3 regions of the Clostridium sp. YIM B02551 genome follow, and region 1 is predicted to be linked to each of the others. Evidence: riboswitches for the same ligand, from Rfam matches in the RefSeq annotation. Region 1 holds a riboswitch; each other region holds the start of a gene.
What was found. Region 1 has a riboswitch for cobalamin ahead of cobT (nicotinate-nucleotide--dimethylbenzimidazole phosphoribosyltransferase). Riboswitches for the same ligand answer to the same signal wherever they lie in the genome.
Positions count from the first base shown of each region.

Region 1 (10,616 bases):
CATAGAGTTTTTAAATATCCCTTGAAAAGTGGCTCCGCTAACAGCCAAACCTATTCCTGTTAGCATTGCCATAAGTATTCTTGGTCCCCTTATATTCACTATAATTTTTGACATTATATCTCCGTTATATTTACCTAGTATAGTATCTTTAATAATTGCTAGTACCTTATTAAATGAAATATCTGCTGCTCCCAACGTAAGAGAATATAATGCTAATATAACTAATAAAATTAAAACTATAAAAAATAACTTTCTATGCTTCACTTTTTTCTCCTATTATTTAAAAGCTTCTGGGTGAAGTATTTTAGCCAATGCTTCTAATCCATCTGCCTGTCTTGGTCCCTGTCTAGATAACATATTATCATCTATCTCATATACTTTTCCTTCTTTAACAGCATTTAATTCCTTATATCCTTCGCCAGTTGTAAAACCTTCTTTAGAATTATATTTATCTGACAAAACTATAACTTGTGGATTTTTTTCCATAAGTTTTTCTTTTGAATAATTCCATCCATCTACGTCTTTTGCTATATTATCCCCACCAGCTTTTTCTATGATTTGACCAATAAAAGTATCTCCTCCTGCAGTAAAATCTGATTTTCCAAATCCTACAACGTAGTAAATACTGGGACGTGATAATCCACTAATCTTCTTCTCTACATCTGCTACCTTTTTCTTCATTCCATCTATTATTTCTTGACCTTTTTTCTCTTTACCTAATATCTTTGAAATGTCTTGAATATTTTTATAAGCTCCATCAAATGAATCTTCTCCATATAGTACCGCTACATTAATTCCTAATGCTTCAAGCTTATTTACTAATTCCTTACTAAAATGAGCTCCTGCTATTACTAAATCTGGCTTTAATTCTGTTATTTTTTCTATATTAGGTTCAGTAATTTCCCCAACTGATTCAATATTTTTTGCCTTTTCTGGATAATCACAATAATTTGATCTGCCCACTAATACTTCTTCAGATCCAAGGGCAAATATAGTTTCTGTTGCTCCTGGAGATACTGATATAACTCTTTGAGGAGTTTTATCTAAAGTTATTTCCCTGTTATATGAATCAGTTATCTTTATAGCTGTATCTTTCTTTTCTACGTTATTACTTGAACATGACACTAATACAAAAATTGATATTAAAGTTATGATTACTGTTATTACTTTCTTATTAATTCTCATTGAATTTCCTCCTAAATTAAATTGTTCAATTTTATCATAAGTAAGATATATATGACCATAATTAATATGGTTGATGTGTAAAGAAGTTTAATTGATTTAATTATGTCATATGCTTCTAGTTCTTTTTTCTTATCTCCTATATATGGTTTCTCTAGTTTTTTTCCAAAATAACTAGTAGGTCCACCTAGCCTTATTCCTAATGCACCAGCTCCAGCAGCTTCAGGGTGGGCAGAGTTAGGACTTTTATGATTTTTTCTATCTCTAACAAAAATATAAAATGCTCCTTTAGTATCATATCTAAGGAAAAATGATGAAATAACAATTAAAATTCCACTTATTCTAGCTGGTATCAAGTTAAACAAATCATCAATTTTAGCTGAAAAAAATCCTAAGTACATATACTTATCGTTTTTATAACCAACCATAGAATCCAGTGTATTTATAGCCTTATATGCCATAGCTAAGGGAGCCCCCCCTATAATTGCAAAAAACAATGGGGCAATTACTCCATCTGAAGTATTTTCAAGAATTGTCTCAATTGTAGCTCTGCATATTCCTTCCTTATCTAATTCTTTGGTATCTCTAGAAACTAAATATGATATCCTTTCTCTTGCTTTACTTATATCTTCTTCTTTCAATGGCTTATATACTTTATATCCTTCAACACTTAAACACTTGGGTGCAATTGTAGTCCATAAAATTAAGATGTTAATTAAGTGATATAAATATATATTTATATTATGAGCTAATTTTAAAATTCCATATGTGACCATAAACACAATTAGAATTGTTGAAATACATAATAATGGTCCCCAATAATATCTTAATTTCTTATTACTAGGATTTTTACTCCGTGCAAACTTCTCAAAAGCTTTTATATATTTCCCAATAAATTTTACCGGATGAGGGAACCTGTATGGATCTCCTATTACCATATCTAGTAAAAAACTCAAAAACAAATCCATACTTATACCCCCTCATTTAAAATCCTATATATCTTCTCCATATCTAAAGACTTCCTAACTATTGATGCTAGTTCATCATACTGACTATTCTTATAATCATAATAATTAAATACTTTATTTTGAAGTTCTATATTAAATGTTCTTCTAACTTTATTTAATAATTGTAATGTAAATTCTCCATTATCAAAAATACCATGAAAATAAGTTCCTATCACCTTCTCATCTTGTGATAAAACTCCATCTTCGCCATCAGTTGAGGTCAATTTTATGAAGTTTTTAATACCAGATGTTTCAGTTATATAAGTTTTTCCCATATGAATCTCATATCCTTTGACCTTATTTCCTGATAGGTTTTCGTATCCTTCTGAAAGCACAGTATTCTTGTCTTTCTCAAATTCTGTGTATATTGGAAGTAATCCTAGGCCCGTTTCCTTCGATAAATTGCTTTCTACACCTGAAACATCACTAACTTCTCTTCCTAACATTTGATATCCACCACATATACCAAAGATGAACTTTCCTTTCTCTCTCTCTTTAATTATCTTGTCATACATGCCACTTTCCTTAAGGGCCTTTAAATCTCCAATGGTACTTTTGCTTCCAGGAAGTATTATTAAATGATATTTATCTATTTCTTGATTTAGTTCAACAAATTCAACCCTAACCCCAGTATTTAGGGCCAATGAATTAAAATCCGTGAAATTAGACATATACGGTACTTTTATTACCGCAACTTTCAAATCCCCATCTCTATTAAACTTACTAAAGTCTGTCACGCTATCTTCATCTTCCAAATCTAGCTTGAAATGTGGAATTACTCCTACAACTGGTACTCCTGTAAGCTCCTCTATCTGCTTAAGTCCCGGTTCTAAAAGTTCTATACTCCCCCTAAACTTATTTATTATAATTCCTTTAATTAATTTTCTCTCCTCTTCAGGTAATAGCATAATAGTCCCATATAAGGATGCAAAAACCCCACCCTTATCTATATCTCCTACTAATAAGACTGGACTTTCTGCGATTTTTGCCATACCCATATTTACAAATTCATCCGAAAGATTTATTTCTGCTGGGCTGCCTGCCCCTTCAATAACTATGACTTCATGTCTAGAGCTAATATCTCCATAAACATTCTGAATTTTTTCTTTTAATTCCTTTTTCTTTTTAAAGTAATCAACAGCATCTAAGTTATCCCAAACCTCACCTAATAAAACCACTTGAGATTTTCTGTCTGAAGTAGGCTTTAACAAAATAGGATTCATTTTGGAACTTGGAACTTTATAACATGCTTCTGCTTGCATTATTTGTGCTCTTCCCATCTCATGTCCATCAGGTGTAACTCCAGAATTCAAAGACATATTTTGCGACTTGAAAGGGAAAACATCATAATTATCTTCTGTAAATATTCTACATAGAGCAGTACACAAAATACTTTTCCCTACTGTTGATGCTGTTCCTTGTAACATTATACTTTTTGCTTTTTTCACAGTTATCCCCTCCCCTAATTGTCCTTATTAATATACTTTATCTCTATTTCACCACCAAAAATATTTATTTCACTATAAGCTCCCTGCATAGGACTTACTCTATAAAATCCTTTTAATCCTAAAGACAAAATGCTACTAAACAAAGCTCTTATTACCCCTCCATGAGTGACAATTAATATAACTTCATTATCTTTATCACTCCTGAGTTTATCTAAAAAACTATTACATCTATAATAAAAATCCTTAAAGGAATCTCCTTCTGGGAATGTAAAACTGATATAATCTGCTATGAAACTTTTCCATTCCCCAGGAAATAATCTTTCTATATCTTTATAACTTAAGCCTTCCCACTTCCCAAAATCGATTTCTCGAAGTTCTTCGCTTAATACTATATCTTTAAACTTCTTATTCATTAATTGCAATGTTTCTATACATCTTTTTTGAGGTGAGCAATATACTTTTGAAATATTATATTCCTTAAGTAATTCTCCTAACTTAATTGCTTGTTTCTCTCCTTCTTCATTTAAGGCGTATTCACTTTTCCCTTGATATAAACCTTTGAAGTTTCCTTCTGTTTCTCCGTGCCTAACTAATAATATCTTCATTTTTTCTCCTAAAATAAATAACAACTATAAATCAAAAATACCAGTAACTCATTTAATTCTACTGATGCACCTAATATGTCTCCTGTTACCCCGCCTATTCTTTTCTCTATATAATTCCTAAATAGTATTGTGAAAAAAAAGCAAATGATTAGTAAAATCACTCCTTTTTTTCTTCCTATAATAGAAATCAACGTAATCCCTGTCAATAATGCAATAACAAAGTTCTTTTTCTCTAATACTCCAATAAATAAATCCCCCATGCCTTCTTTTTCTCTAGCATACTTTCTTTTATACATTAGAAGAGTAATCAAAGTTCTTGAAATGATAGGTGCTAAAATGATACCTTTATATACTTCTATAGGGTTTATTGAAGAGAGTGTACTAATCTTACCTACTATTAAAAATATTATTCCTAATGCTCCAAAGGTTCCAACTCTTGAGTCTTTCATTATCTCAAGTATTTTCTCTTTACTTCTACCTGAAAAAATCCCATCTATGGTATCACCTAAACCATCTATATGAATAGCACCAGTAATAACTACATGAGAAATTACGGTTATAAAAATAGAAATATTAAAAGGGAATACTCTACTACCTATATAAAATATAGCTGCTTCTAAAACACCAACAATAAGTCCTACTAATGGAAAAAAAGCTACGCCTTTTTGAAAGTTTTCTCTTTCAACTTTTAAATTAATATTTATAGGTATTCTAGTCATAAATTGAAGTATCAATATGAAATTTTTCAAGGTTATTCCCCCTTAATCTTAACTGGTATACCGCTTATAACTAAAAATACCTTATCTGCTTCTTTTGCAATATATTGATTTACTCTTCCTGCAATATCTCTAAATTCTCTTCCTAACTTATGTTCTGGAACAAGCCCTGCTCCAACTTCATTTGTAACAATGATAATCTCTGTCCCATAGTTATCTTCAATATTTTTAAATTCCTTTATCATAAAAGAAACTTCTTTTAAAATATCTTCTTCTTTTTTACTATAATCAACTTTAATTATATCTTCCTCTTCAAAAGATTCCATATTCATAAATAGTAGATTTGTAATCATAACAGTAATACAATCTAAGATAATTCCATCATATGCATCTTTGATTTTTGTAGCTATATCTTCATAAGCTTCTAATGTATCCCAATTTGGATTTCTACTACTTCTATGTTTTTGTATTCTTTTCTTCATTTCACCATCTAAAGGTATTGATGTTGCAATATATAATACTTTTTCTTTATCCTTAAGTAACGCTTCTCCAAAAGAAGACTTTCCACTTCTGGCCCCTCCTGTCACTAAAATCATATTTCTTCCCTCCATAGGTCTTTATAATCTTTTATATCTACATTTCCTTCCTCAAAAGTTCCCATTTCATTTATAACTTTTAATGAGTTTTCTATAATATTAATTGCAAGTGGGCATCCTGATCCCTCTCCAAGTCTCATTGAAAGATTTAACATTGGATTTAATCCTAGTTCATTAATTGCAATATTATAACCCTGTTCCTTTGAAATATGGGATGGGAACATATAACTCTTTGTTTCAGGATCTATTCTATATGCAATTAAAGCTGCTACTGCTGAAATATATCCATCTATAACTATTGGTAATTCATACTTTTTAGCTCCAAGATACAATCCAACCATTCCAGCTATATCAAAGCCTCCAACTTTATGTAATACATCCATAGGATCTTCTTTAATAGGTGAATTAACTTCTATTATTTTCTTGATAACCTGCTTTTTTAAGGTTAGTTGATCATCTTTAAGCCCTGCTCCTCTTCCTACAGCTTCGTCAATATCACAATTGGTTAGTGCAATAAGTACTGAAGAAGAGCTAGTAGTGTTACCTATTCCCATTTCCCCTGTACCGATAATATCATACCCTTGCTTTTTTAGTTCATGGGCTATTTCTATCCCAATATTAATAGCCTCGTTTGCTTCTTCAAGATTCATTGCTTCACCCTTTGCTATGTTAGATGTACCTTTTCTTATTTTTTTTCTTATTAAACCTGGATAATTAATTTCTTCATTAATCCCAATATCTATAACTTTAAGATCACAATTATTAACTCTAGCAAGAACCCCTATGCCTGTAATTCCTCTTAGGAAATTTATTGTCTGCATAGCAGTAACACTTTGAGGTGCTGATGCTACCCCCTCTTCGCATACACCATTATCACTTGAAAAAATAACAATTGCTTTTTTATTTATTTCATTTTCTACCTTGCCTGTTATTCCTGCAAATTTAATTGCTATATTCTCTAATTCCCCAAGGCTACCAATAGGTTTAATTAAATTATCTAACTTTGTCTTTGCTTCAATCATAGCATTCTTGTGCATCTTCATCCCCCCAATAATATATAATAAATAAAAAAACCAGTGGGATACCCACTGGAAACATTAATCTAACATTTTAGCAATATAAAATAAGTCTATGTAATTCCTTTTATCTTTCATAATGCTAATCACTTAATGGTTTCCTTTCTCCCTCCGAAAAATTTACCTTATCACATCTTAGGCAGGTCTTCTGGCTTTGATTCATCCTACTCCCTATCCTTCCCAAGGTTTGTTCCCTCAGTGGTTTATATAGGTTTCATCCTCAATACAGTAGCGGGGGCTGCCTGGGCTTTTAACCCAATTCCCTTTTAACCAGCAAAATAACTTCTCTTAATCTAGAAAATACTATCTTTACTAGGCACCATAAGATATACTATTCAGTTTTATAAATAATATCACACTAACTATTCTTTGTAAATGTTCTATAAATTCTTCAAATTATCTATTAGTAATTTATTTAAATTTCTAGACTTTATTGCAAACCTTACATAAGTATCATCAAGCTTTTTAAAATTCGAACAATTTCTTATAAGTATTCCTTTGTTTAATAATATTTCATATAACTCACTAGTTTTCATTGTATCTAGCTTACAAAGAATGAAGTTACAATTTGTGTCATAAACCTTTTTAAATATTGATAACTTAGCTAATTCATTTTTCATATAACTTATTTCATTAGCTATCCATTCTCGACTTTTACTTATATATTTCTCATCTTTGTAAGATTTTTTTAAAGCTATTTCTGCAAAAGAATTTACATTCCAAGGAAGCTGATATTTCTTTAATTCTTCTATAAATTCCTTATCACTAGTTATTCCATATCCAAGTCTAGCTCCTGGCATACCGAAGAACTTAGTAAATGCTCTAATAATTACTAAGCATTTATAACTAGCTATTTTATCTATTAATGAACTATTTAATCTAGAGAACTCTACAAATGCCTCATCAACTATAATCTTTTTATTCTCTTTCTCTGCGAAATTCAATATATCTTGAAATTTCTCTTTATTTATTATATTCCCAGTAGGGTTATTGGGATTCCCTAAGATTATTCCATCAAACTTCTTTAAAGAGCTTAATATTTCACTATAATCATACTGAAAATCCTCAGTCAAATTTATATATTCAATTTCTGCACTATGCTTTAATGCAAAATCTTCATATTCAACGAAAGACGGCACAACTATTCCTAATTTTTTTATTTTACTTAAAATTAAGTCTAAGATCTCTGAGGCACCATTCCCAAGTATCATTTCATCACTAGATACATTTATATTCTCATATCTTAATAAGTATTCACTAATACTTGCCTTTAATTCTCTATACTGATAATCAGGATATCTCACTACTTCACTAAATAATTCCTCTATGCAATCTTTAAGTAAATCAGAAACACCTAAAGGATTTATATTAGAACTAAAATCTACAAGGTCTTTTCCCTTAAATACACCATTAGTATATATATCTCCACCATGCTTCCATCTTTCATTCTTCAAATTACTTCTCTCCTTTAGCTAAGTCTACTATGAATTTTTCTATTACAAAAGCTACTCCGTCTTCTTCATTACTCTTGGTTATAAAATCTGCTATACTTTTAATTTCTTCCTTGGCATTTCCCATCACAACACCTAGGCCTGCATATTCAATCATTTCAACATCATTATCTGCATCTCCGATTGCGATTACTTCCTCTTTAGCAATTCCTAGATATTCACCTAGTTTCTCCAATCCTGAAGCCTTATTGCACCCTCTATTCATAAATTCCAACATAAAGTCAACGCTTCTAATAACATTATACTCTTCAAATAATTCCTTAGGAACTTTTGGCGTAATTCTATCCAACACTTCCTTCTCTTCTTCTAATACTACTTTAAGTATTTCATCATTATCTAACACATCTTCTAGAATATTCACTTGCTTTATCTTTATGTTTAATCTCTTTTCTTCATTATCAGAAAACTTGCTTATTTTATTAACTAAGTCACCATTATTGGTAAATGCATGTATATATGTGTTAAGTCCTTTTACCTTATTATAAATATATTTTAGGTCTTTCCCTGTTAATGTGGCATTACTGCTTATAACTGAATAATCACTTGTTTTACAAATTAAGGCTCCATTTAATCCAATAACATAATCTTCTTCTCCTGTAAGCTCTAATTCATCTAAATAATTTTTTATACCTTGAATTGGTCTTCCTGAAGTAAGCACTATCTTTACCCCTAATTCTTGGGCTCTTTTTAAGCTCTTTTTTGTTATCTCAGATATGCTCTTATCATCTTTTAACAAAGTTCCATCCATATCAATAGCAATAAGTTTGTACATGATTAACCCTCCTATAATAAATGTCTTTAGTTATTTTGCATTAATTATAAACTTTTCTAGTGCATAAGCTACTCCATCTTCATCATTGCTCTTTGTTATATAGTTTGCAATATTTTTAATTTCATCTCTAGCATTTCCCATTGCTACTCCCAGTCCTGCATATTCTATCATCTCAAAGTCATTAAGTTCATCACCAATGGACATTATTTCATCTTGTTTTATCCCTAAATGTTTTCCAAGCTCCATTAACCCTGTTGCTTTATTACATCCCTTATACATAAACTCGCATAAATGATCAAAACTTCTGACAATACTATATTCATTACTAAATTTTTTATTTATGTCCTCATATATATCTTCTAGCACATCAACTTTTGATATGATTAAAAACTTAATGACTTTCTCTTCATCATCTAACTCTTTATTTAAATCAATTATCTTCGTGTCCTCAGAAGATAATCTCCAGTTGTTTGGCAATACATTTACAATATCTTTTTCTACTAATGAACCTCTATCCATATGAGCTTCAAAAGCTAGTCCATCTCTTTTGAATACTTTATATACTCTTTTAAGATCCTTTCCTCTTAAGTGTCTTTCATAAATAATAGATAAATCCTTAGTATTATGCACTGTAGACCCATTATTGGCTATAACATATTCTTCATCTTTATCTAATCCAAGTTCTTTGACTAAATCAATAACTCTATTAATTGGTCTTCCTGATGTTATAACAATTTTTACTCCAAGCTCTGTAGCTTTTTTGATTGCTTCCTTTGTTTTTTCTGATACTAGTCTATTACTTCCAAGTAATGTTCCATCTATATCAATAGATACTAACTTATACACTTTATTCATTCCCCCAAATCTAATTCGACATAATGAATGTCTATATTTTATTATTACTTATATAATAATACTTCTATTTATTGCAGTGCAAATTTCTAAAAATGAAAATAAACATATATTTGAATTTCGTTCAAAATCAAATACACTCTTATTTCTTCAATCTCTACACTTTTGTTCCTCTATTTTAGTTGAATTTTCTCGCTTCAATTGATATAATGTAGTTTGTTTTAAAGATAGTAATTCTATTTGATTAATATATTCACTTAAGGAGGAACTCAAGGTGGCAGATTTTATTAGAGAAATTGAGAAAAGAAGAACCTTTGCTATCATTTCTCACCCAGATGCTGGTAAGACTACCCTAACTGAAAAATTACTTTTATACGGTGGAGCTATAAGACTTGCTGGATCAGTTAAAGCAAGAAAAGCTTCAAAGCATGCAGTTTCTGACTGGATGGAAATAGAACAGCAAAGAGGAATATCTGTTACTTCCTCAGTTATGCAATTTAATTACCAAGGTTACTGTATAAATATATTAGATACCCCTGGACACCAGGACTTCTCTGAAGATACATATAGAACACTTATGGCTGCAGATTCTGCTGTAATGGTAATTGATGCCGCTAAAGGTGTAGAGGAACAAACAAAAAAATTATTCCATGTATGTTCATTAAGAGGAATTCCAATATTTACTTTCATAAATAAGATGGACAGAGAAGCTCAAGATCCATTCCAATTATTAGAGGATATTGAAAATGAACTCGGAATTAAATCATATCCACTTAACTGGCCTATAGGTTCAGGTAAGGACTTTAAGGGTGTTTATGAAAGAGATAAAGAAGCAATTGCAGTATTTAATG
Region 1 is NZ_JAKGTF010000002.1:271,771-282,386, forward strand. It holds gene L1S47_RS03965 (iron ABC transporter permease) at 1-264, opposite strand, end outside; gene L1S47_RS03970 (ABC transporter substrate-binding protein) at 277-1,185, opposite strand; gene cbiB (adenosylcobinamide-phosphate synthase CbiB) at 1,197-2,150, opposite strand; gene L1S47_RS03980 (cobyric acid synthase) at 2,153-3,637, opposite strand; gene cobC (alpha-ribazole phosphatase) at 3,652-4,242, opposite strand; gene cobS (adenosylcobinamide-GDP ribazoletransferase) at 4,251-4,991, opposite strand; gene cobU (bifunctional adenosylcobinamide kinase/adenosylcobinamide-phosphate guanylyltransferase) at 4,994-5,554, opposite strand; gene cobT (nicotinate-nucleotide--dimethylbenzimidazole phosphoribosyltransferase) at 5,551-6,591, opposite strand; cobalamin riboswitch at 6,751-6,969, opposite strand; gene L1S47_RS04005 (histidinol-phosphate transaminase) at 7,011-8,084, opposite strand; gene L1S47_RS04010 (Cof-type HAD-IIB family hydrolase) at 8,086-8,913, opposite strand; gene L1S47_RS04015 (Cof-type HAD-IIB family hydrolase) at 8,944-9,768, opposite strand; gene L1S47_RS04020 (peptide chain release factor 3) at 10,040-10,616, shown strand, end outside.

Region 2 (10,616 bases), on a different contig from region 1:
AAATTCAAATGGCAATGATAAAAACTGTCTATGCCGAAGAGAATATTGACGAAATTGTAAAACAACTATTTAAAGATGTTCATCTTGTAATCACAGAAGGTTATAAGGCAAGTAATAAACCTAAAATTGAAATAATTAGATTTAAAAATCCTTTAATTATGCCAGAAAACAATCTTATAGGAATAGTGGATAATACCTCTGTAGGAGAAGTTATTACTCTCCCTAAAGAATATAAGAATATTAACAAATTCAAAATAGATGACGTAAATAGTATTGCTGATTTTATAGAAGAAAGGTTCTTAAGTGATGTGGAATTATGAAGTAGAGGAGAGATTGTTAAAGGTTACTGGAGTAATTCTAGCTGGTGGAAAAAATACTCGTATGGGAGTAGATAAAGCCTTTTTAGAAATTGATGGGGTCAAATTTATAGATAGAATTCTTTCTGTATATAAAAAGATCTTTTCTGAAATAATCATAATTACAAATACTCCTGAAAAGTATAAGGTTACTGGGGTAAAAATTTATAGAGATCTTATTTGTGGGAAAGGTTCTCTAGGAGGTTTATATACCGGCATATTAAAATCTCAAAATGATTATGCGTTTATTACTGCATGCGATATGCCCTATCCTAATAAAGATTTAGTAGAATACATAGCCTCAATAAAAGAATATGATGCAGTGGTGCCACTAATAAAAGAAAGATATCACCCTCTTTTTGCTATGTATTCAAAAAAATCAATAGAGATAATAGAAAGCCAATTAAAAGCAAATAACTTAAGAATTCAAGAAATATTTCAAAAGTTAAATGTAAGAAAAATTAATGAAAATGAAATAATGAAATTTGATAGGATGATGCTTTCATTATTAAATATTAATACTCCTCAGGAATATAGAAATTTCCTAAAGTGTGAAGTGAAATAAAATTAAAAAAGGGGAGATACTATGTATAATGTTGGGATAATTACTTGTAGTGATAAAGCTTATAAAGGTTTAAGACTAGATGAAAGTGGAAAAGTTATTGAAAAAGTAGCAAAGGAAAATGGCTTTAATGTATCTAGATATACTATATTACCCGATGAAAAAGAGAAAATAGCTGATGAATTAAAACATATGAGTGATGAACTTAAGCTAAATGTAATCTTTACAACTGGTGGTACAGGCTTTAGTAAACGAGATGTAACTCCAGAGGCAACAAAGGAAGTTATAGAAAGAGAAACTCCAGGTATTCCTGAGGCTATGAGAGGATACAGCCTTACTATAACAAAAAGGGCAATGCTTTCAAGGGCAGTTGCTGGAATAAGGGGAGAGAGTCTAATAATAAATTTACCTGGAAGTCCAAAGGGAGTTAAGGAATCATTGGATGTAATTATAAGTAGTATTACTCATGGGCTAGACATACTTACAGGAAAAGCAAATGAATGCGCTAGTAAATAGAAAACACTAATTAATGGGAGAGTAAAATGGGAGAAGTTATTGCACTTTGCATTAGCAAGGAAAAAGGGACAGCTAAAGATGAAATTCCTATTGCTAATTTTATTGAAGATTACGGTATTGAAGGTGATGCTCATGCAGGAAAATGGCACAGGCAAATAAGCTTACTTTCATTAGAACGCATAGAAGAATTTAGACAAAAAGGCGGCAAGGTGAAGTTTGGAGATTTTGGGGAGAATATTGTTGTGAAAGGAATTGAACTTACTAAGCTTCCTATTGGGACAAGACTTAAGTGTGGAGATGTCATCTTAGAAATGACACAAATAGGAAAGGAATGCCATAGCAGATGTCATATATTCTATTCCGTTGGAGACTGCATAATGCCTAGAGAAGGAGTATTCTGTAGAGTTATTAGAGGAGGAGTCTTAACTATAGGAGAAAAAATAGGACTTTTAAGTGAGGATGAGAGGCAGAGGAATTTAACAAATCAAGGGTGATAGAAGAAACATAAGTTCAAAATCTTTTATTGTCTTATCAAATTTGATTATAAAGAATAACAAATAACTTTGGTTAGGGGAGCGTACTATGGAAAAGAGATTCACACATTTTAATAAGGCTGGAAATGCTGTAATGGTCGATGTAAGCGAAAAATCCAACACAAGTAGAAAAGCTATTGCCAAAGGTAATATAAAAATGAATAAGGAAACCCTTGATCTTATAAGTGAAGGAAAAATAGGAAAAGGAGATGTACTTGGAGTTGCAAGAGTTGCAGCGATAATGGGCAGCAAAAGGGCACAGGATATTATTCCTATGTGTCATACTCTCATAATAACTAACTGCCAAGTTGATTTCGAGATAGATTATAAGAATAATTGTATTCAAATTGAAGCTATAGTAAAGACAACAGGAAAAACTGGCGTTGAAATGGAGGCATTAACTTCAGTCTCAATTGCTGCACTTACTATATATGATATGTGTAAAGCTGTGGACAAGAGTATGATTATTGAAAATATATACTTAACTCAGAAAAGTGGAGGAAAGAGTGGGGATTATGTTAGACATGTACTGTAGAACTATTAGCTACTTAAGAATTTCAATTACGGATAATTGTAATCTAAGATGTATATACTGCCTTGGAAAAGGTAATACATATTTTAAAAAGGAGCATGAATTGTTGTCCTTCGATGAAGTTATTAGAGTTGTAAGTATTGCAGCTAAGTTAGGTATAGAAAAAATCAGAATTACTGGGGGAGAACCTCTAATGAGGAAAAATGTATGCAGCCTAGTAAGAAAAATTAAAAATGTTGAAGGTATTAAAGAAGTGCTAATGACTACTAATGGAATTCTACTTAATGAATACTTAGAAGAGCTAATTGATAGTGGTGTTAATAAAATCAATTTAAGTCTAGATAGTATAGATCATGAGAAATATAGAAAATTAACAGGAGGGGGTGAGCTTAGTACAATAATTGAAGTTATTGATAGATGTATAGAAAAAGGTGTGATTTTAAAACTTAATACAGTAATTATTAATAGCTATAATAATGGTGAAATTTTAAATCTTATAAAATTTGCACTAGAAAGAAATATAGATATTCGCTTTATTGAGATGATGCCAATAGGGCTTAGTAAAGGGACAGAAGGTATAACCTCAGATGAAATTAAAAATATAATTGAAGAGGAGTATATTCTTAAACCTTATGAAGGAAATATTTTAGGCTCCGGGCCAGCTATATATTATTATGCTCATAGTAAAAATTATAACAGAGGAGGAAGAATAGGATTTATAAGTCCATTAACTCATAATTTTTGTAGTTCATGCAATAGGCTTAGAATAACTTCTGATGGTTTTCTAAAGCAATGTTTGCATTGGAAATATGGTGTTGATTTGAAAAACATATTAAGAAAAGGAGTTTCAGATGATGAACTTGAGAAAATAATTAAAAATACAATTCTAAATAAGCCGAATAAACATAATTTTGGAACAAACAATCAAGACGAAGATAAAAGGCTTATGTCACAGATTGGTGGATAAAGGCAAGAGAGTTTTTCTAAAAGAATACACAGAATTATAATCTTGAACAAAATAACTATACTTGTTTAATGTAATGTGCTATTATACCATTTGTATATAATATAGGTTTAATCGTAGTTGATTAATTAAAAGGGAAGTTGGGTGAAAATCCCTCACGGTCCCGCCACTGTAAAAGAGTAGTTCTTATAAAATATGTCACTGAGATATCTTGGGAAGGCTTATAAGAATGTAGATACTTAAGTCAGGAGACCTGCCTATATTTTGAGAAAATAACTCTACGGATGATAGGGGGTATTTGTAATGATAAATGTTTATATTTATTTTCGCAATTATGCCTCTTGACGAATAAAGTTAAGAGGCTTTTTAAATGAGAATATTATATAAAGGATGGAAAACTTTTTGGAGACAATAAAATCAAATATACAAGAAAAGAAATATTCAGGATTCGTTAGATATATTATTGCTGTACTAGCATTGCATATCATAGGTATTGCACTATTACTAACAGGTGTTAGCGAGTATCCACAAATAATTGGTATGGCAGTTCTTTCTTATACATTAGGGCTTAGGCACGCTTTTGATGCAGACCATATAACTGCAATAGATAATACAGTTCGAAAGCTGGTGCAAGAAAGACAAAATCCAAAAGGAGTAGGTTTTCTATTTTCCTTTGGACATTCAACTGTAGTAATAATAATGGCAGCACTTACAGTTTTTGCAGTAAAGTGGACTGAAAGCAGTATGCCACAGTTTCAAAAGTATGGAGGTGCTATTTCACTTGCAGTTTCAGGTAGTTTCCTTCTTATTATTGGATTAGTTAACCTCTTCATGTGGAAGGATATTTTTAAAACTTTTTTAAAAGTAAGAAAAGGCACCTATAAGGAAGAAGAGCTAGATTATGACAATTCCAAAGGATTTATTAATAAATTAACTGGAATTGTGTACAAGTCTATTAGAAAAGGATGGCATGTGTATATACTAGGATTTCTATTTGGATTAGGGTTTGATACTGCAACTCAAGTTTCTCTTTTAGCAACTTCAGCAACTGCAGCAAGTCATGAGATACCGATTCTTGCCACGTTATCTTTCCCAATATTATTTACAGCAGGAATGAGTTTAATGGATACAGCAGACGGCTTCTTTATGTGCACGGCATACGAATGGGTTTTCTCAACACCAATTCGTAAAATCTATTACAATCTTACCATTACAGGGCTTTCAGTAATTGCAGCTTTGTTTATTGGATTCATTGAAATAATACAAATGATAACACCTATACTTGGACTAGATAATGAATTCTGTAATTTTATTAGTAACTTAGATTTTAATATTGCTGGTTATATTTTAGTTGGATTATTTATAGTGGTATGGGGAATATCCTATGCTGGTTGGAGGATACTTAATATAGGAGAAAAATAGAATTATTTGTAGGAGTACAATAAGCATAGTATAATTCTATTAAGATTAACAGTAAATTGGGGTGGTAATTTTGAATATAGAAAAAGTTAAGCAAGAAAACATGGAAGAGGTCATAAAGCTATCAATAGAAGTTTTTAAAAAAGAACAACATATACCGGAAGAATTAATTCCCATAAGTGAAGAATTTGAACCCATTTGGTGGTGTGGAAAATTAAATGGAGAAATAGTCGCTGTTGTTGCAAGTTGGAAAAAAGAAGGAGAATGGCATTGGGGCAGATACGCAGTTGATAAAAAGTTACGTGGAAAAGGTTTAGGTAAGAAGATTGCTTTATTTTCACTTAATGAAGTCTTTAACCTCGGAGCAGAGGAAATATATATTGAAGCAAGAGATATAACATTAAAAATGTTAGAAAAGTTAGGATGCGAAGTAATTGGAAATGCAGAAGATTTCTATGGAGATAGGGTAACACCTATTGTTTTAAAAAAGAATAAATTTATCCACAGATAAAGAATTAAGAGAAGCCATTTTATATTTATGGCTTCTCTTTTTTATAAGCTATTCAAGTTTTTCATTAATCATTTTTTCTACTAATTCTAAATAATCTCCATCATATTCGATTACTTTATTTGCGATAAGTAGTGCTATACCGTGTACTAAACTCCACATTGATATAGTATCTAAGTAATACATTTCTTTTTTAGTTGATATTGAATTAAGGTAATTTTCACAGCTCTTTTTAAAAATATCAAAAGGAGTATCATTAAGATGATGTAAATCTTTATTACTAATAAATATTGGATACTTATGTTCTGTAAGAAACATAAATTTTAAATATTCAGGATTTTCTACCATAAACTTAACGTAGGATTTTCCCATCTCAAGAATTTGAATTCTTGGATTATCAGGATATTTTTCTGTAGACTCTAATAAAGAAATAGAAAAAGCCTCCCAAACTTCTAAAGCTATTGAGTTAATTAAATCTTCTTTATCTTTAAAATGCTTATATGGTGCAGTATGACTAACACCACACATACTAGCAACTTTTCTTAATGAAAACCTTTCAAAACCTTCTTTGTTTAAAAGCTGTAGACCATTTCTTATCATATCTTCTTTTAATGTGCCATGATGATAGTTATCTTTTGCCATTTAGTTTTTCCTCCAAAAAATTTTCTAAAAAAAATTATATCATAAAATGTTGACAGTGTAAACTTAGTGAAATATAATACAAATATAAAGTTTACAGTGTAAACATACTAAAAGGAGGATAACTATGAATATATTGTTAGTTAGTGATGGTGAAGCTACAAGTAGCGTGGGAGAAAAACTTCAAGAAGAGTTACTTAAAAAACTTAGAGAGAGTAATTATAATTACAAATACTATAATGTTAAAGATGAGAAAATGAACAAATGTATAGGGTGTTTTAATTGTTGGTTAAAGACACCTGGTATATGTGTTTTTGATGATATAACTAGAGAAATAAGTAGAACTGAGATAAATAGTGATTTGTATATTGTTTTAAGTGAAATAAAATATGGATGCTATAGCCCTAAAATAAAAAGGGTATTAGATCGTGGTATATGCAAAATTCTGCCTTTCTTTAAAGATGTTAATGGTGAAATGCATCATGCACCACGTTACGAGAAGTATCCAGAGCTTGTTTTTGTCGGTTATGGTAGAGATATTACTGCTAATGAGGAAGAGACATTTAAAGGGTTAAATCAAGCAAATGCTATAAACTTTCAAAAGGATAATGCAGAAAGCTATGTATGTAGAGATGCAGCAGAAATTGAAAACTTGGTAAATAGTATATTAAGTTATATTAAAGTTGTGGGGGAGGAAATATAATGGGAAAATTATATTTTGTTAATGGAAGTCCAAGAGGTAATAACAGTGCTTCTATGTTTTTTATTGAGGAACTTACTAAGTTGATCCAACTTGAAAATGTTGAAGTAAATAATTGTACTATAAATAATAAGGTGAATTATGAAGAACTAGCAAGTTCAGATATATTAGTAATTACTTTCCCGCTATACGTAGATTCTTTACCATCGACAGTAGTTGAGTTTTTGGTTAATTTAGAAGAACAGGCTAAGATTATTAAAAAATCTGTAAAAGTTTATGGAGTAGTTAACTGCGGATTTTTTGAGGGAATACAAAATAGATATGCTCTTAAAATATTAGAACATTTCTGCAAAAAAGTAGGTTATGAGTGGAGATTTGGTGTAGGTATTGGAGCGGGAGAATTTATGAGAGGGACAAAAGATATTATTCCATTTAATAGCGAAATGAAAAAAGATGCATATAATGCATTCTTAGAAGTAAGTGAAGATATTGTTAGTAATTCAAATAAATCAAAAGATAACTTTTTTATATCCCCCAAAATACCTAGGGAGATGTTTTTTTCAGAAGGACAAAAAAATTGGGTGGAAGCTGCCAAGAGTATGTCTGTTAGTGAAGAGAAGTTATATGATAAGCCTTTTATAGGGAGTGTTTAATGAATAAATAAATTTTTATAAATAGAGTGTGCGAGAATTCTGCATACTCTATTTTTTTCTTTACAAAACAAAAAAAGAAATATAAAATAGTTTACATAGTGTAAACTATTTACTATGTGTAAACTAAGGAGGATAATAATGTTTAAACTATATGAAAAAAAGAGATTTCCTTTATTTATATTGATGCTTAATTTGTTTATTGCTTTATTGGGACAAGGCATGGTTATTCCAATATTACCTGACTATCTTAAGCAATTTAATGTTGCTGGAGCAGCTGCAGGATACCTAGTTGCAGCCTTTGGAGCAGCTCAATTCCTCTTTTCACCTATTGGTGGAAGACTTTCTGATAGGCATGGTAGAAAAATAATGATATTAGCAGGTTTATCTTTAACTGTAATTGCTGACTTTATATTTGCAATTTCACATACTTTAATGTTACTCTACATAGCTCGCATTATTGGGGGAATTGGACTAGGAATAATGGTTCCATCTGTTTTAGCATATGTTGCAGATATAACTACAAGAGAAACTAGAGCAAAAGGGATGGGGTATATAAGTGCAGCTATGAATTTAGGTATGGTATTAGGTCCAGGAATTGGAGGTATAATAGCTCAATTTGGATTAAGAGCGCCATATTTTTTAGCCTCATTTTTAGGACTGATTTCAACGTTACTAACTATAATACTTCCAGAAACTCTTCCAATAGAAAAAAGAAATATTTCAAAGGCATCAAAAAAGCAGGAGTCAATCATTAAACAACTTACAAGATCGTTTCATATGTCATATTTTAAATACTTGTTATTAATACTCGTTATGACTTTTGGGCTGGTTAGCTATGAAACAGTATACTCACTTTATGCAGAATATAAATATGGATTTAATTCTCAATATATTTCCATATTAATTACACTGGGTGCAGCCATTGGAATTCTAACTCAAGTATGGCTTTTAGATAAAGTAGTAACAAGATTTGGGGAGTTTAAGTTAATTAAGTTTTCTTTACTAATGTCATCAATTGCGCTTTTATTAATGATAGTAAAAGTAAATTTTATTTATCTTTTAGCTGTATCTTCTATATTTTTCGCATTTAATTCATTTTTAAGGCCAACTGTAAATACATTGTTATCGAATGAAGCAAAGAGTGATGAGCAAGGGTTTGTTTCTGGATTAAATACTACGTATACTAGTATGGGAAATATAATCGGCCCAATAATGGCAGGCAACCTTTTTGATATTAATTTTAATTTACCATATATATTGGGTGCATTAATTCTTTTTGGTACAATATTCTTAACTAAAAAAGATAAAGATGAGGTTATACAAAATGAGTGATTCATGGCATGAGAATTTAAAAAGTAAAAATCGACTTGAGATTATTGCTTCAGCAAGAGAATTATTTCTAGAAAATAATTTTTTTAATGTTAGCGTCAAGGATGTATGTAACTTAGCAGGAGTAAGCAGAGTTACTTTTTATAAACATTTTAAATCCATAGATGAGTTAATATTTGAAGTGCAAATGAATGTTTTAGATAATATGACGGAATATATAGTTAGTAGAGATAATAGTGATGTTAGTGGAATGGAAAGGCTTAAATTAATACTTAATGCTTGGATTCAATTTGCAAAAGAGCATAGGGAACAGATGAAATTTATTATTTTATTTGATCTTTATTATAATACCTATGATTCTGATGAAGAACTTAAAAATAAGTATGCGAACTTTGTTAGTAAGGAAAACCAAAATTATTTTCTGAATTCAGCAATTAACAAAGGAATAAGTGACGGAACACTAAGAAAAGATATAAATCCAATTAGAACTGGTTACTATATATTTCAAACGATAATGGGAGTTTTGCAAAGAATGAGCTATACTAAATTGCCTGAAAATAATGAAGATATTACGTTTGAAGATATTTCTTCATCTGTATTGGAGATGATCATAAATTCTATTAAAGCACAAAATATAAAAAATTGATTTTGGATTATATGGAACGTCTGGGTAAGTAATGCTTATCCAGGCTTTTTTATATTTAAAATTATTTAATTATTAATTAATAAATGTTAAGAATAGACAAACACTTACACAAAATGGTAACAAATTAATTATTTTTGTTAATTGTGAAGTGGTGTAAAGTGTTATAAAACCACGTCTCTTAGTGAATTATTCATGGGTTGGAAAAAATTAATTTGCAGTTAAATCTATCGAAAGATACTTTTCATACGATATATATTATGGTAAGATATTTATATCATAAATCAACAAATTTGTACTAAAATATACAAATTTCGGGTTTAAAAAATACATAAATACTGAAGGGGTGAGAAGATGGACATATTTCTATTGATTGGTATTGTTGTTGGGTTTTTTGCGGTTTTGACAGGATTACTTTTAAAAGGTGCTAGTGTTGCTATACTAGTAAATGGAGAAGCTGTAATAGTTATACTTGTAGGTACTATGGCTGCAGTAATGAATGCTTATACTTCAAAAGAATTCTTAAATATGCCAAAGCTATTTGGAGCTCTTTTTAGTAATAAAGTAAAGCAAGATCCAATAGACATCATAAACCTAATAATCAATTTAGCTCAAGAAACTCGTAGAAATGGATTACTATCGCTAGAGACTAAAATTCAAGAGATGGAAGCAGGTTTCATGAAGAGAGGTTTAGAGATGGTAGTTGATGGTGTTGAACCTGATATTTGTAGACAAGTCCTTGAAGGTGAAATTCAGGCTTTGGAAGAAAGACACAGAGTCGGAGCTTCAATGTTTACTACTGCAGGAGGAACGTCTCCTACACTTGGGGTTTTAGGTGCAGTTATAGGATTAATAGGAGCGCTTGGAAACCTAAATGATACTCAAAAGCTAGGAGAATCGATAGCTTCAGCTTTCGTTGCGACACTTTATGGTATTTTCTTTGGTTACGTTATTTGGCATCCATTTGCTTCAAGACTTAAAAGAAAGTCAACTGTAGAAGTGAGTAATATGGAATTAATGCTAGAAGGTATTTTATCTATACAAGAAGGAATAAATCCAAAGGCAATTGAACAAAAGTTAGCAAGTATGTTGAGTCCAAAAGACAGAAAAAGACTTGAAGAAGGTAGTAGCACTACTGAAAATTAATTGAGAGGAGGCCAATGATGAAACGTAAAAAAGAACATCATGAAGAACATGTTGATGAAACATGGCTTCTTCCATATTCAGACATGTTGACACTTCTATTGGCACTTTTCATAGTA
Region 2 is NZ_JAKGTF010000009.1:83,919-94,534, reverse strand. It holds gene mobB (molybdopterin-guanine dinucleotide biosynthesis protein B) at 1-320, shown strand, start outside; gene L1S47_RS12040 (molybdenum cofactor guanylyltransferase) at 307-921, shown strand; gene L1S47_RS12035 (molybdenum cofactor biosynthesis protein B) at 943-1,434, shown strand; gene L1S47_RS12030 (MOSC domain-containing protein) at 1,461-1,928, shown strand; gene moaC (cyclic pyranopterin monophosphate synthase MoaC) at 2,017-2,502, shown strand; gene moaA (GTP 3',8-cyclase MoaA) at 2,483-3,466, shown strand; cobalamin riboswitch at 3,553-3,739, shown strand; gene L1S47_RS12015 (HoxN/HupN/NixA family nickel/cobalt transporter) at 3,866-4,885, shown strand; gene L1S47_RS12010 (GNAT family N-acetyltransferase) at 4,956-5,393, shown strand; gene L1S47_RS12005 (TetR/AcrR family transcriptional regulator) at 5,442-6,032, opposite strand; gene L1S47_RS12000 (NAD(P)H-dependent oxidoreductase) at 6,157-6,732, shown strand; gene L1S47_RS11995 (flavodoxin) at 6,732-7,382, shown strand; gene L1S47_RS11990 (MFS transporter) at 7,521-8,714, shown strand; gene L1S47_RS11985 (TetR/AcrR family transcriptional regulator) at 8,707-9,357, shown strand; gene motA (flagellar motor stator protein MotA) at 9,709-10,500, shown strand; gene L1S47_RS11975 (flagellar motor protein MotB) at 10,518-10,616, shown strand, end outside.
Region 2: it holds a riboswitch for cobalamin, as region 1 does, so the genes downstream of both, L1S47_RS12015 (HoxN/HupN/NixA family nickel/cobalt transporter) here and cobT (nicotinate-nucleotide--dimethylbenzimidazole phosphoribosyltransferase) in region 1, are expected to answer to the same signal.

Region 3 (10,616 bases), on a different contig from region 1:
GATGGAAGCTGGTATAAAGGTGCACCAGTAGATGATGAAGAAGTAAAGAAAGCTATTGAACTAATTGAAGATAAGTTAGACGATAATAAAGAAAAAACTACTCTTTCTGAAGCAGAAGATAAGGAACTGGTGGAATTTGTTCAAGACATATTTATTAATAGAAATAAGGCTATTTTGGATAAAAACTTAGAACTAATAGAATCACTATATGATACAAATAGTAAGTATGGAAAATGGGCTTATGAATATGAAGAAAGAAAAGTGAAATATTTAAATAACTGGGCAGAAAAGCAAGGAGTTAAATTCACTGAAATAATTCCTAAAGTAATTATAAGAAGAAGTAGAGGTGGGAATGATAGATATTCCTTTAATATAATGTGTAACACAGAGTATAAATATATATATGAAAATCTTCCGGACATTGTTAATAGTTCTAGAATAGGTACATATCATTCTTTACAACTTACTAAACAAGAAGGAGAATGGGTAATAACTAAGGAATGGTATACAGATCCATTTGCTGATTCCCTTAGTTTAGACAATATAAAAGCAGAAAGTATAAAACAACATATTATTTCCCAGGAAACTAGGGATATTTCCGACATAAATGAACGAAGAAAGGGAGCAATGCAATATGCAGATACCTACTGCGGAGCTGCTTCACTACCTGAGTATGGATTTAAATATAATAAGAATTATAGAGATTTTAATCCAGAAGGAGGAGATTGTGCAAACTTTGCATCACAAGTACTCCATGAAGGAGGTAAATTCAAAAAAAACTCTACTTGGAATTATAGTAAGGGAAGTGCTACAGGACCATGGGTAAATGCAGATAAGTTTACCTCATATATGATACATAGTGGAAGAGCATCTGTTATTGCACATGGAAGTTATGAAAAAGTTTATAAGGCATCATATAAATTGTTGCCGGGAGATTTTGTGGCCTATGAAAAAAAAGGCGATATCACACATATTTCTGTAGTATCAGGAGTAGATTCAAAGGGGTATACATTAGTTACTTGTCATAATACTGATAGAAATAATGTTCCTTGGGATCTAGGGTGGAGTGATAAAAAGATAAAATTCTGGTTAGTAAGAGTTCATTATTAATAGTAAGTATTGTTATAGACATAGTTATACTACAATGCTATAATCTTCATACAAAGTAAATATTGATAAAACATAGGTGACTAATAGGATAAAATAAATTTATTTAAATAAAGCCTTTAAATGTCCCAAAAGGGAATTAGTATAATAGGGAAACAGGTGAGATTCCTGTGCGGTCCCGCCGCTGTAAAAGAAGAGTCTTAGTTATAGAATCACTGGGAAACTGGGAAGATAAGCTAAGATTATGACACTTGAGCCAGAATACCTGCCTAAGTTTTTACACTAATAGGGTTTTTATGCGACTGATTAAGTCTCACATTATAAATTCTCAAAGTTTTTAAGTTCGACTAGGAATTTATGCATGCCATAAAATTGAGTCTCACTAAAAAACTTTTTAGGAATTTTTGTTCGGCTAAGAGTAATACATGCCATAAAAATTGCCAGAAACCGCAATTTTTAAACAAGTATTAATCAAGTCTCACGATAAAAATTCATCTCTACGAGCGATGGAGAGGGTGGCTAAATGGACAAAGTGATTTTAGGATTACCTTGATTATTTCTCATAGCCTTCTGACATTATTCAGAAGGTTTTATTTTTTTACATAAAGGAGTTTGTTATGAAAAAAGCAATTATAGTTTTAAGTTTTGGGACATCTTACTTAGATGCATTAGAAAAAAATATAGTACCGATGGAGAGAGAAGTTGAAGAAAGATTTGGGAAAGAGTATAAAGTAATTAGAGCATTTACTTCACATAAGATTATCAAAAAACTAAAAAAAGAACATGATATCAGCATTTTTACGCCAGAAGAAGCGTTAGATTCTTTACTGAATGAAGGATATGAAGAGGTAACTATACAACCCTTACATATAATACCTGGACAAGAATTTGATTATATAAAAAAGGTAGCTAATATTTACAAGTGTAAGTTCAATTATTTAAGAGTAGGACGTCCTTTGCTATATTTTCAATCTGATGAGGTTAACTTAGATTATGATGATTTAGTTTATGCAATTTCAAATAATCTACCTAAAAATAAGTGGGTTATATTAGCAGGGCATGGAACTCATCACCCAGGCAACTCTTGTTATGGATGTTTTCAAAATAGGCTTAGAGATTTAGACCATGGTAATATAATAATTGCAACAATTGAGGCGTATCCATCATTAGAAAATACTATAAAATACTTGAAAGATAGAGATATAAAAAGTGTTGTACTAGCACCATTCTTACTTGTAGTAGGAGATCATGCTAGAAAAGATATTTTCTCAAAGAAAGAAGATTCTTGGGCATCTACACTTAAGGGTGAGGGAATAGAAGTTGAAGAATTCAATGTTGGTTTAGGTGAATATGAAGAAGTAAGAAGTATTTATATGAAGCATCTAGAAGATGCCCTAAGTGGTAAATTCCAAGGGTTTGGAGAAAATTTAAAGGGATAGAATTATAGTGGAGCGTAATAAGTATCTTGAAGGAGTTTTTATATGAAATCTGTAGTTATTGCATCAAATTCATCTGGAGGAGGCAAAACAACATTTACAATAGGTTTAATGAATCTATTGAAGAAAAAAGGTTATGATATAGCAGGGTATAAAGTGGGACCAGACTATATTGATGGAGCCTTTCATGAAAAAATAACAGGAAAGCCTTCTAGAAATTTAGATTTCTTTTTACAGGGAGAAGAAGGACTTAAGGCAGCTTATAGTAGGAATAATGAGGATATAGGAATTATTGAAGGGGTTATGGGTGTGTATGATGGAATAGGAACAACTATAGAAGCCTCAACAGCACATGTATCAAAAATTTTAGGACTTCCGATTATTCTTGTAATTTCTCCCAAGGCTTCAAGTCTTACTTTTATAGCAGAACTAAAAGGAATACTTAATTTTTCAGACTGTGAATTTGCAGGAATAGTATTAAATAATATAAGCAAATCTTATTATATTTTCCTTAAGCAATTAATTGAAGAAACATTAAATATAAAGGTTTTAGGGTACTTACCCAAAGATGATAGAATTACTTTAGGATCAAGACATTTAGGGCTTGTTCAAAGTCAAGAGATTACAGATTTACAAGAAAAGATTGATGTTGTATCAAGTCTTATAGAAGAAGATGTAGACGTAAATTCAATCTTAGAATTAATGAAGGAAACAGATAAATTTAAAGATAATTATCACTTGGATTCCGTAGGAATTAGAATAGGAATTGCAAAAGATATAGCCTTTTCTTTTTACTATAAGGAGAACATAGAACTTCTGGAGGAGGCTGGAGAAGTTATATATTTTTCTCCTCTAAAAGATGAAAAAGTTCCAGAAAATTTGGACTTGATATATTTAGGTGGAGGATATCCAGAAGTTTTCAGTAATGAACTTACTAGAAATACTAGTTTTCTAAGCAGTTTAAGGAATGAACTAGAAAAAGGTACGCCCTGTTATGCTGAGTGCGGAGGGCTTATGTATTTAATGAAGTCTATTGATAATACTAATATGGTTGGCTTTTTTGATGGAGAAGCTTATATGACTAAGACGTTAAATAATTTTGGATATAATCACATAGATATCTCAAGGAATCAATTAATTAAAAGAAATTTATCAATAAATTCTCATGAGTTCCATAAATCTAAGGTTGAATGTAGTAATAAAACTGTGTATAAGCTTAATAAAAAGACCTTTAACGGGGGATTAAAAGAGTGGACATGTGGATATATAAAAAATAATACTCTTGGGGCATATGGACATGTACACTTTTTCTCTAATTTAGATTTTATAAAAGAAATTATAATTAGTTGTAAGGAGAGAAAAGATGCATTACGTTAAAAATCCTATGGAAATAGAATTAAAGAGTTTTGAAATAATAGGAAAAGAAATGGGCGAGCATAACTTTAATAAGGAAGAACTTTCAATTGTAAGGAGGGTTATACATACTACAGCAGATTTTGAATATAAAGATTTAGTTTATATAAGAGAAGGTGCAATAGAAGAAGCTAAGAAGTTACTTAAAAGTGGAGTGAAGATATATACTGATACCAACATGGTTGCAGCTGGTATAAATAAAAAGGCTTTAAAAGATCTAGGGTGTGAAGTAATAACATATGTTTCACTAGAAGAAGTGGCTATGAAGGCAAAAGAAGAAAAAACAACAAGATCAATGGCAGCTGTTAGCAAAGCAGTAGAGGAAGGGGTAGAATTCTTTGTGTTTGGGAATGCACCAACTGCATTGTTTATTTTAAAAGAGTTATGTGAAGAAAGAAAAGCAAGTCCTAAATTTATTATAGGAGCGCCTGTTGGTTTTGTGGGAGCAAAGGAGTCGAAGGAAGAAATAGAGAAGCTAAATATTCCTATGATAACAATAAGAGGTAGAAAAGGAGGAAGCAATGTAGCAGCAGCTATAGTTAATGCTTTAATGTACCTTTTAGTGGAGAGAGAATAATGTTTGAAATGTATGTAAATGCAGGTGGGAAAAAGCTTAGATGTGGGTATACAACTGGTTCTTGCGCAACAGCTGCAGCTAAGGCAGCAACTATGATGCTGTATAGCGAAAAGAAATTAAATTATGTAGAAATAGATACTCCAAGTGGAATAAAGCTTAATCTACAGATTGATTCCATTGAAAAAAGGGAGGATTATATATGCTGTTCCATTATAAAGGATGGAGGAGATGACCCAGATGTAACCCATGGGCTTGATATATGGGCAAAGGCAAAGAAGATTCCAAGTGGTTATATTCTTAAGGGTGGAAAAGGTGTAGGAGTAGTTAAGGGAGAAGGGCTTTACGTGAAAAAAGGTGAGCCTGCTATAAATCCAGTTCCCAGAGAAATGATAAAAAGAGAAGTGCTAAGTGTACTTCCAGAAAATAATGGAGTTGAAATAACTATTTACGTACCAAAGGGAGAAGAAGTTGCAAAAAAGACTTTTAATCCAAGACTTAATATAGAGGGTGGAATAAGTATTTTAGGAACCTCTGGTATAGTTTACCCAATGTCAGAAGAGGCTCTTAAGGAAACCATTGAAATAGAAATGAGAGCTAAGTCTGCCTATTATAAAGACATAATATTTATTTTTGGAAATATGGGAGAAAGATATGGAGAGACCTTGGGATATGACAAAAACAAGATGGTAACTATATCAAACTATGTAGGTAGTGCATTAGATGCAGCCAAATATAATGGGGTTAGAAAAGTTACTATAATTGGGCATATCGGAAAGCTTGGAAAAGTTGCGGGAGGAGTATTTAATACCCACTCAAAGGTATGTGATATGAGATTAGAAATACTTGCCTTAGAGTTAGCTTTAATGGGATGTCCCTTGGATTTAGTTAATAAAGTATATAATGAAAAGACCACAGAAGGTGCTGTGAAAATCATTCCTAAGGAGTATCATAAAGTATATGAGAATATAGGAATTAAGGTTAAGAATAAAATGGAGCAATATACTGGTAATGAAATAGAAGTTGAAGTAGTCTTATATTGGGGAGGAAAAGAACCCAAGCTTTTATTTGCAAGTGAAAAGGAGAACTATGATTAATTTAGTTGGATTAGGACCTGGAAGTAAGGAGTATATGATTTTAAAAGCTGTAAAAGTTCTAGAGGATAGCTCACTAATAATAGGCTTTAGTAGAGCTATAGATTCAATAGCTTTTGTTGATAATACTAAGAAAAAAGTGCAAAAACTTGCAGATATTGTGGATATAATCAAAGATAATGTGGATAAAAACATTAGTATAGTAGCTTCTGGAGATCCAACCTTTTATGGAGTATTGAACTATCTAAAAGAAAACTTGCAAGAAGAAATAAATGTGATTCCAGGATTAAGTTCCTTTCAATATTTAATGAGTAAATTGTCTCTTCCTTGGAATGAAGCGAAATTATCTTCACTACATGGAAGAGAAGGAGAATTTATTGAGGAAATAAAATCTTCAAAACTTACCATATGGCTTACTGACAATAAAAATACTCCTAATAAATTGGCAAAGGATATATTTGAAGAAAACATAGAGGCTAGAATTTATGTAGGGGAAAATTTATCTTATGAAGATGAGAAAATAACTATTGGAGCACCTGAAGAAATAATGAGTAAAATGTTTAGTAATTTAAGCGTATTGGTGGTGGAGAGAGAATGATATATATAAAAGATGAAGAGTTTATAAGAGGAAAGGTTCCTATGACTAAAGAAGAAGTAAGGATTTTATCAATTTCTAAATTGGAACTTAAAGACTCTTCAAAAGTACTTGATGTAGGGGCTGGAACAGGGTCTGTGTCCGTTCAAATGAGCAAGATGTGCAAAGATGTGATTGCTATTGAAAAAGAGCAAGATGCTTTTGACCTTATATTAGAGAATAAAAATAAATTTAATTGTGACAATCTTGAAGTTATATTAGGTGAGGCATTAGAGACGCTAAATGATTTCACTGATGATAATTTTGATGGGATTTTTATAGGTGGAAGTGGAGGAAACTTAGAAGAAATAATTTCAGTTTCTCATAAAAAACTTAAGAACTTAGGAAAAATAGTTTTAAACTTTATTACTATAGATAATTGTTATAAGGCATGTGAGACACTAAAGGCTTTAAATTATAATATTGAGATAACGCAGGTCAACATAAGCAAGAATGTAAAAGGAAGTTATATGCTAACAAGCAATAATGGAATCTTTATAGTTAGTGGAAGAAAGGAAACTACAAATGAATAAATTATATGGAATAGGAATGGGCCCAGGAGATCCAGAACTATTAACACTAAAAGCGGTTAAGGCAATAGAAGCTTCAGAGGTTATAGTTGCACCAACTTCAGAAGAAGGGGGAGTAAGTATTGCATATGAAACAGCTAAGGAGTATATAAATAAGGATACTAAGGTAATAATTGCTCATTTCCCTATGGGAAAAAAAGATACTAAATCGAAAGTGCAAGAGATATATGAGACTATAAAAAGAGAATTAGAAGAGGGCAAAACCGTAAGTTTTTTAACTATAGGAGATCCATTAGTATATTCAACATACGTACACCTTCTTAAATATATACAGAATAATGGTTTTACAGTAGAAACGATTCCAGGAATAACTTCATTTTGTGCTGCTGCATCATTAACAGACAGGCCAGTAGTTATGGGGAATGAAGCTCTATTAGTTATTCCAGCAGGGAAAGTTAATGAAATAAGAGATGAGAAGTATGTTGTTGTAATGAAGGTATATAAAAAGGAAAGAGAAGTAATTGAGACTCTTGAAGAAAAAGGTTTTGAGTATGTTATGGTAAGAAGAGCTGGTAGAGAAGGAGAAGCTATAATATACGATAAAGAGGAAATCTTTAAAGAGTGTGAATATATGTCACTTATATTAGCAAGTAGATAAGGAGGGGTATTTATGCTTTATTTTATTGGAGCAGGTCCTGGAGATGTAGACTTAATAACCGTAAAAGGAAGAGATATATTAACTAAATGTGATGTAGTAATATACGCAGGATCTTTAGTAAATGCAAAGCATTTAGAGTTTTGCAGGAAAGAATGCGAAATATATAATTCAGCAAATATGACACTTGAGGATGTTATAAATGTAATAAAGGAAAAACATTCTGAAGGAAAAACAATAGTTAGGCTTCATACTGGTGACCCATCAATCTATGGAGCAATAAAGGAACAAATGGATGAACTTGATATGCTTTCAATAGATTATGAAGTAATTCCAGGGGTAAGCTCCTTTACAGCAGCTGCAGCAGCTATTAAAAAAGAATTCACCCTTCCAAGTGTAAGTCAAACAGTAATTTTAACAAGAGTAGAAGGAAGAACTCCAGTACCTGAGAAAGAAGACTTAGAAAGATTAGCAGCGCATAAGGCATCCATGGCACTATTTTTATCAGTATCGATGATTGATAAAGTAGTTGATAAGCTTAAAAAGGGATATGGTACAGGGACAGTCCCAATTGCAGTGATAGAAAAAGCTACTTGGGAGGATGAAAGAATAATAGTAGGAACCTTAGATGATATTTCACAAAAAGTAAAAGAGGCAGGGATAAAGAAAACTGCTCAAATATTAGTAGGGGAATTTATTGATTGTGAGTATGAAAAATCCTTACTTTATGATAAGCATTTTACTCACGAGTTTAGAAAGGGAGTATAGAAAATGCTATATATTCTAAGTTTATCGAAGCTAGGAGATAAAATAGCTGAGAATATATCAGGAGAATTAGGTGGAAGGATAATTACTAAAGAAGTTATAGTAAGAGCTGGATTAAGTAATGTTGCAAAGGAAGCTATGGAAAATGCTAGAGGAATTATATTTATTTCTTCAACTGGAATAGCTTTAAGAGCAATTGCTCCATATTTAAAAGGAAAAACAGTGGATCCAGGTGTAGTTGTGGTGGATGCTGTTGGAAAGTTTTCTATAAGTCTCTTAAGCGGACATTTAGGAGGCGGAAACGAATTAGCACTTAAGGTTTCAGAAGTAATTAATGCAACTCCAGTAATAACAACAGCTACAGATGCATTAGGAATAAAGGCGCCGGATATTATAGCTAAAGAAAATAATCTACTAATTAATGATATGAAGAAAGCAAAAGAAATTTCTAGTTTGCTTACAGAAGGTGAGAAGATAGGGTTTATAGATACATTAGGTAAGATAGAAATACCAGAAGGATATGTAGAGGAAGATATAGATACAAAAGGAAAAGTTGTTGTTACAAATAAATTGTTAAATGAAGATGCTCTTGTACTTATAAGAAAAAATATAATACTAGGCATTGGGTGTAAGAAGGATACGTCATCAGATAAATTAAGTGAATTTATAAAGGAAGCATTAATTGAGCATGGATATTTATTAAAAGCAGTAGCTAAGATAAGTACTGTAGATTTAAAGAGTAAAGAAAAGGCTATTTTAAATTTAGCGAAGGAGCTTGAAGTTCCGATGGATATTCATACAAGAGAAAGTATAGAAAAGGTTGAACATTTATTTAAAGGTAGTGAATTTGTAAAAAAATCTATAGGGGTAAGCTCTGTGGCAGAGCCATGTGTTTACTTAAGTGATGGAGATATATTAGTAAATAGAATTGCAAAGGAAGGGATGACCCTTTGTATTGGAGAAAGGATAGAATAGCATGGGAAAACTTTATGTAGTAGGAATAGGTCCTGGGGGAATTGAACATATGTCTCTTAGAGCAAAAGAGGTAGTTGAAAAATCAGATATAATAGTTGGATATAATAAGTACATAGATATGATAAAATCCATAGTTAAGGATAAAGAAATTTATTCTAATGGAATGAAGGGTGAGGAAGAAAGGTGTAGAGAAGCACTTAAGCTTTCAAAAGAGAAAAATGTTGCATTAATAAGTACAGGAGATTCAGGAATATATGGAATGGCTGGGCTTATATTAGAGCTTAGAGGGAATGAAGAAGTTGAGATTATACCTGGAATAACGGCATCTTCAGCAGCTGCAACTATACTAGGAGCACCACTTATGCATGATAATTGTAATATTTCTCTTTCAGATTTAATGACAGATTATGAAGATATTAAAAAGAGAGTTAAGCTCGCAGCAGAAGGGGATTTTATTATCTCATTATATAACCCTAAATCAAAAGGAAGACCTCATTACTTAAAAGAGGCAATAGAAATAATAAAGGAATTCAGAGGAGAAAATACTCCAGTAGGGGTTGTAAAAAATGCATTAAGAGAGGGACAAGAATATTGGATAACTACTCTTAAGGATTTTATAGATGAAGAAGTTAACATGTTTTCTATAGTAATTATAGGGAATTCAAAAAGCTTTATAAAAGATGGTTTCTTTATAACACCGAGAGGATATAAATTGGAGAAATAAAAATGATAGGATTAATTGTAGGTACTTCAGAAGGAAAAGAATTATTAGAAGGACTTAATAAATTCACAGAAGATATATTTGTATCCACAGCTACTAATTATGGTGGAGAGTTATTAAAGGGATATAAATATAAGTTTTTAAACACTAAGCCATTAAATAAAGAGGAACTAAAAAATATGCTAGAAGAGAATGGAGTTAGAAAGCTAATCGATGCTTCCCATCCCTATGCATTAGAGGTATCGATAAATGCCATGGAAGTGGCCAATGAGTTATCAATTGAATATATAAGATACGAAAGACCTTCAGTAATTGATAAATATAGGGGGCATAGATTAGTTAATATAATATCGGATTATAGTGAACTTAATAACTCTCTTTCTAGCATAAAAGGGAATATATTAAATACAACAGGCAGTAGAAATATAAAAAAATTTATAGATTTAAAAATAGAAAATCGAATCATTCACAGAGTTCTTGCATCATTAAAAGTCATGGAGGAACTATGTAATCTTGGAATTGAGCCTGAAGATATAATAGCAGTTAAAGGCGTGTTCTCAGAAGAGTTTAATAGAGCTGTTTTAAGGGAATATAAGTGCGAAGCAATAATAATGAAGGATTCAGGTGTAGAAGGTGGAACTGTTCAAAAGATAGAAGCTGCATTAAAAGAGCAGGTTAAAGTAGTAGTTATAGGTAGAAAACAACTAGAATA
Region 3 is NZ_JAKGTF010000008.1:4,099-14,714, forward strand. It holds partial or broken gene L1S47_RS10540 (M15 family metallopeptidase) at 1-78, shown strand, start outside; gene L1S47_RS10545 (amidase domain-containing protein) at 64-1,110, shown strand; cobalamin riboswitch at 1,212-1,395, shown strand; gene L1S47_RS10550 (sirohydrochlorin cobaltochelatase) at 1,725-2,546, shown strand; gene L1S47_RS10555 (cobyrinate a,c-diamide synthase) at 2,589-3,920, shown strand; gene L1S47_RS10560 (precorrin-8X methylmutase) at 3,907-4,533, shown strand; gene cbiD (cobalt-precorrin-5B (C(1))-methyltransferase CbiD) at 4,533-5,627, shown strand; gene cbiE (precorrin-6y C5,15-methyltransferase (decarboxylating) subunit CbiE) at 5,620-6,222, shown strand; gene cbiT (precorrin-6Y C5,15-methyltransferase (decarboxylating) subunit CbiT) at 6,219-6,791, shown strand; gene L1S47_RS10580 (cobalt-factor II C(20)-methyltransferase) at 6,784-7,446, shown strand; gene cobM (precorrin-4 C(11)-methyltransferase) at 7,459-8,211, shown strand; gene cbiG (cobalt-precorrin 5A hydrolase) at 8,215-9,183, shown strand; gene cobJ (precorrin-3B C(17)-methyltransferase) at 9,185-9,907, shown strand; gene L1S47_RS10600 (cobalt-precorrin-6A reductase) at 9,910-10,616, shown strand, end outside.
Region 3: it holds a riboswitch for cobalamin, as region 1 does, so the genes downstream of both, L1S47_RS10550 (sirohydrochlorin cobaltochelatase) here and cobT (nicotinate-nucleotide--dimethylbenzimidazole phosphoribosyltransferase) in region 1, are expected to answer to the same signal.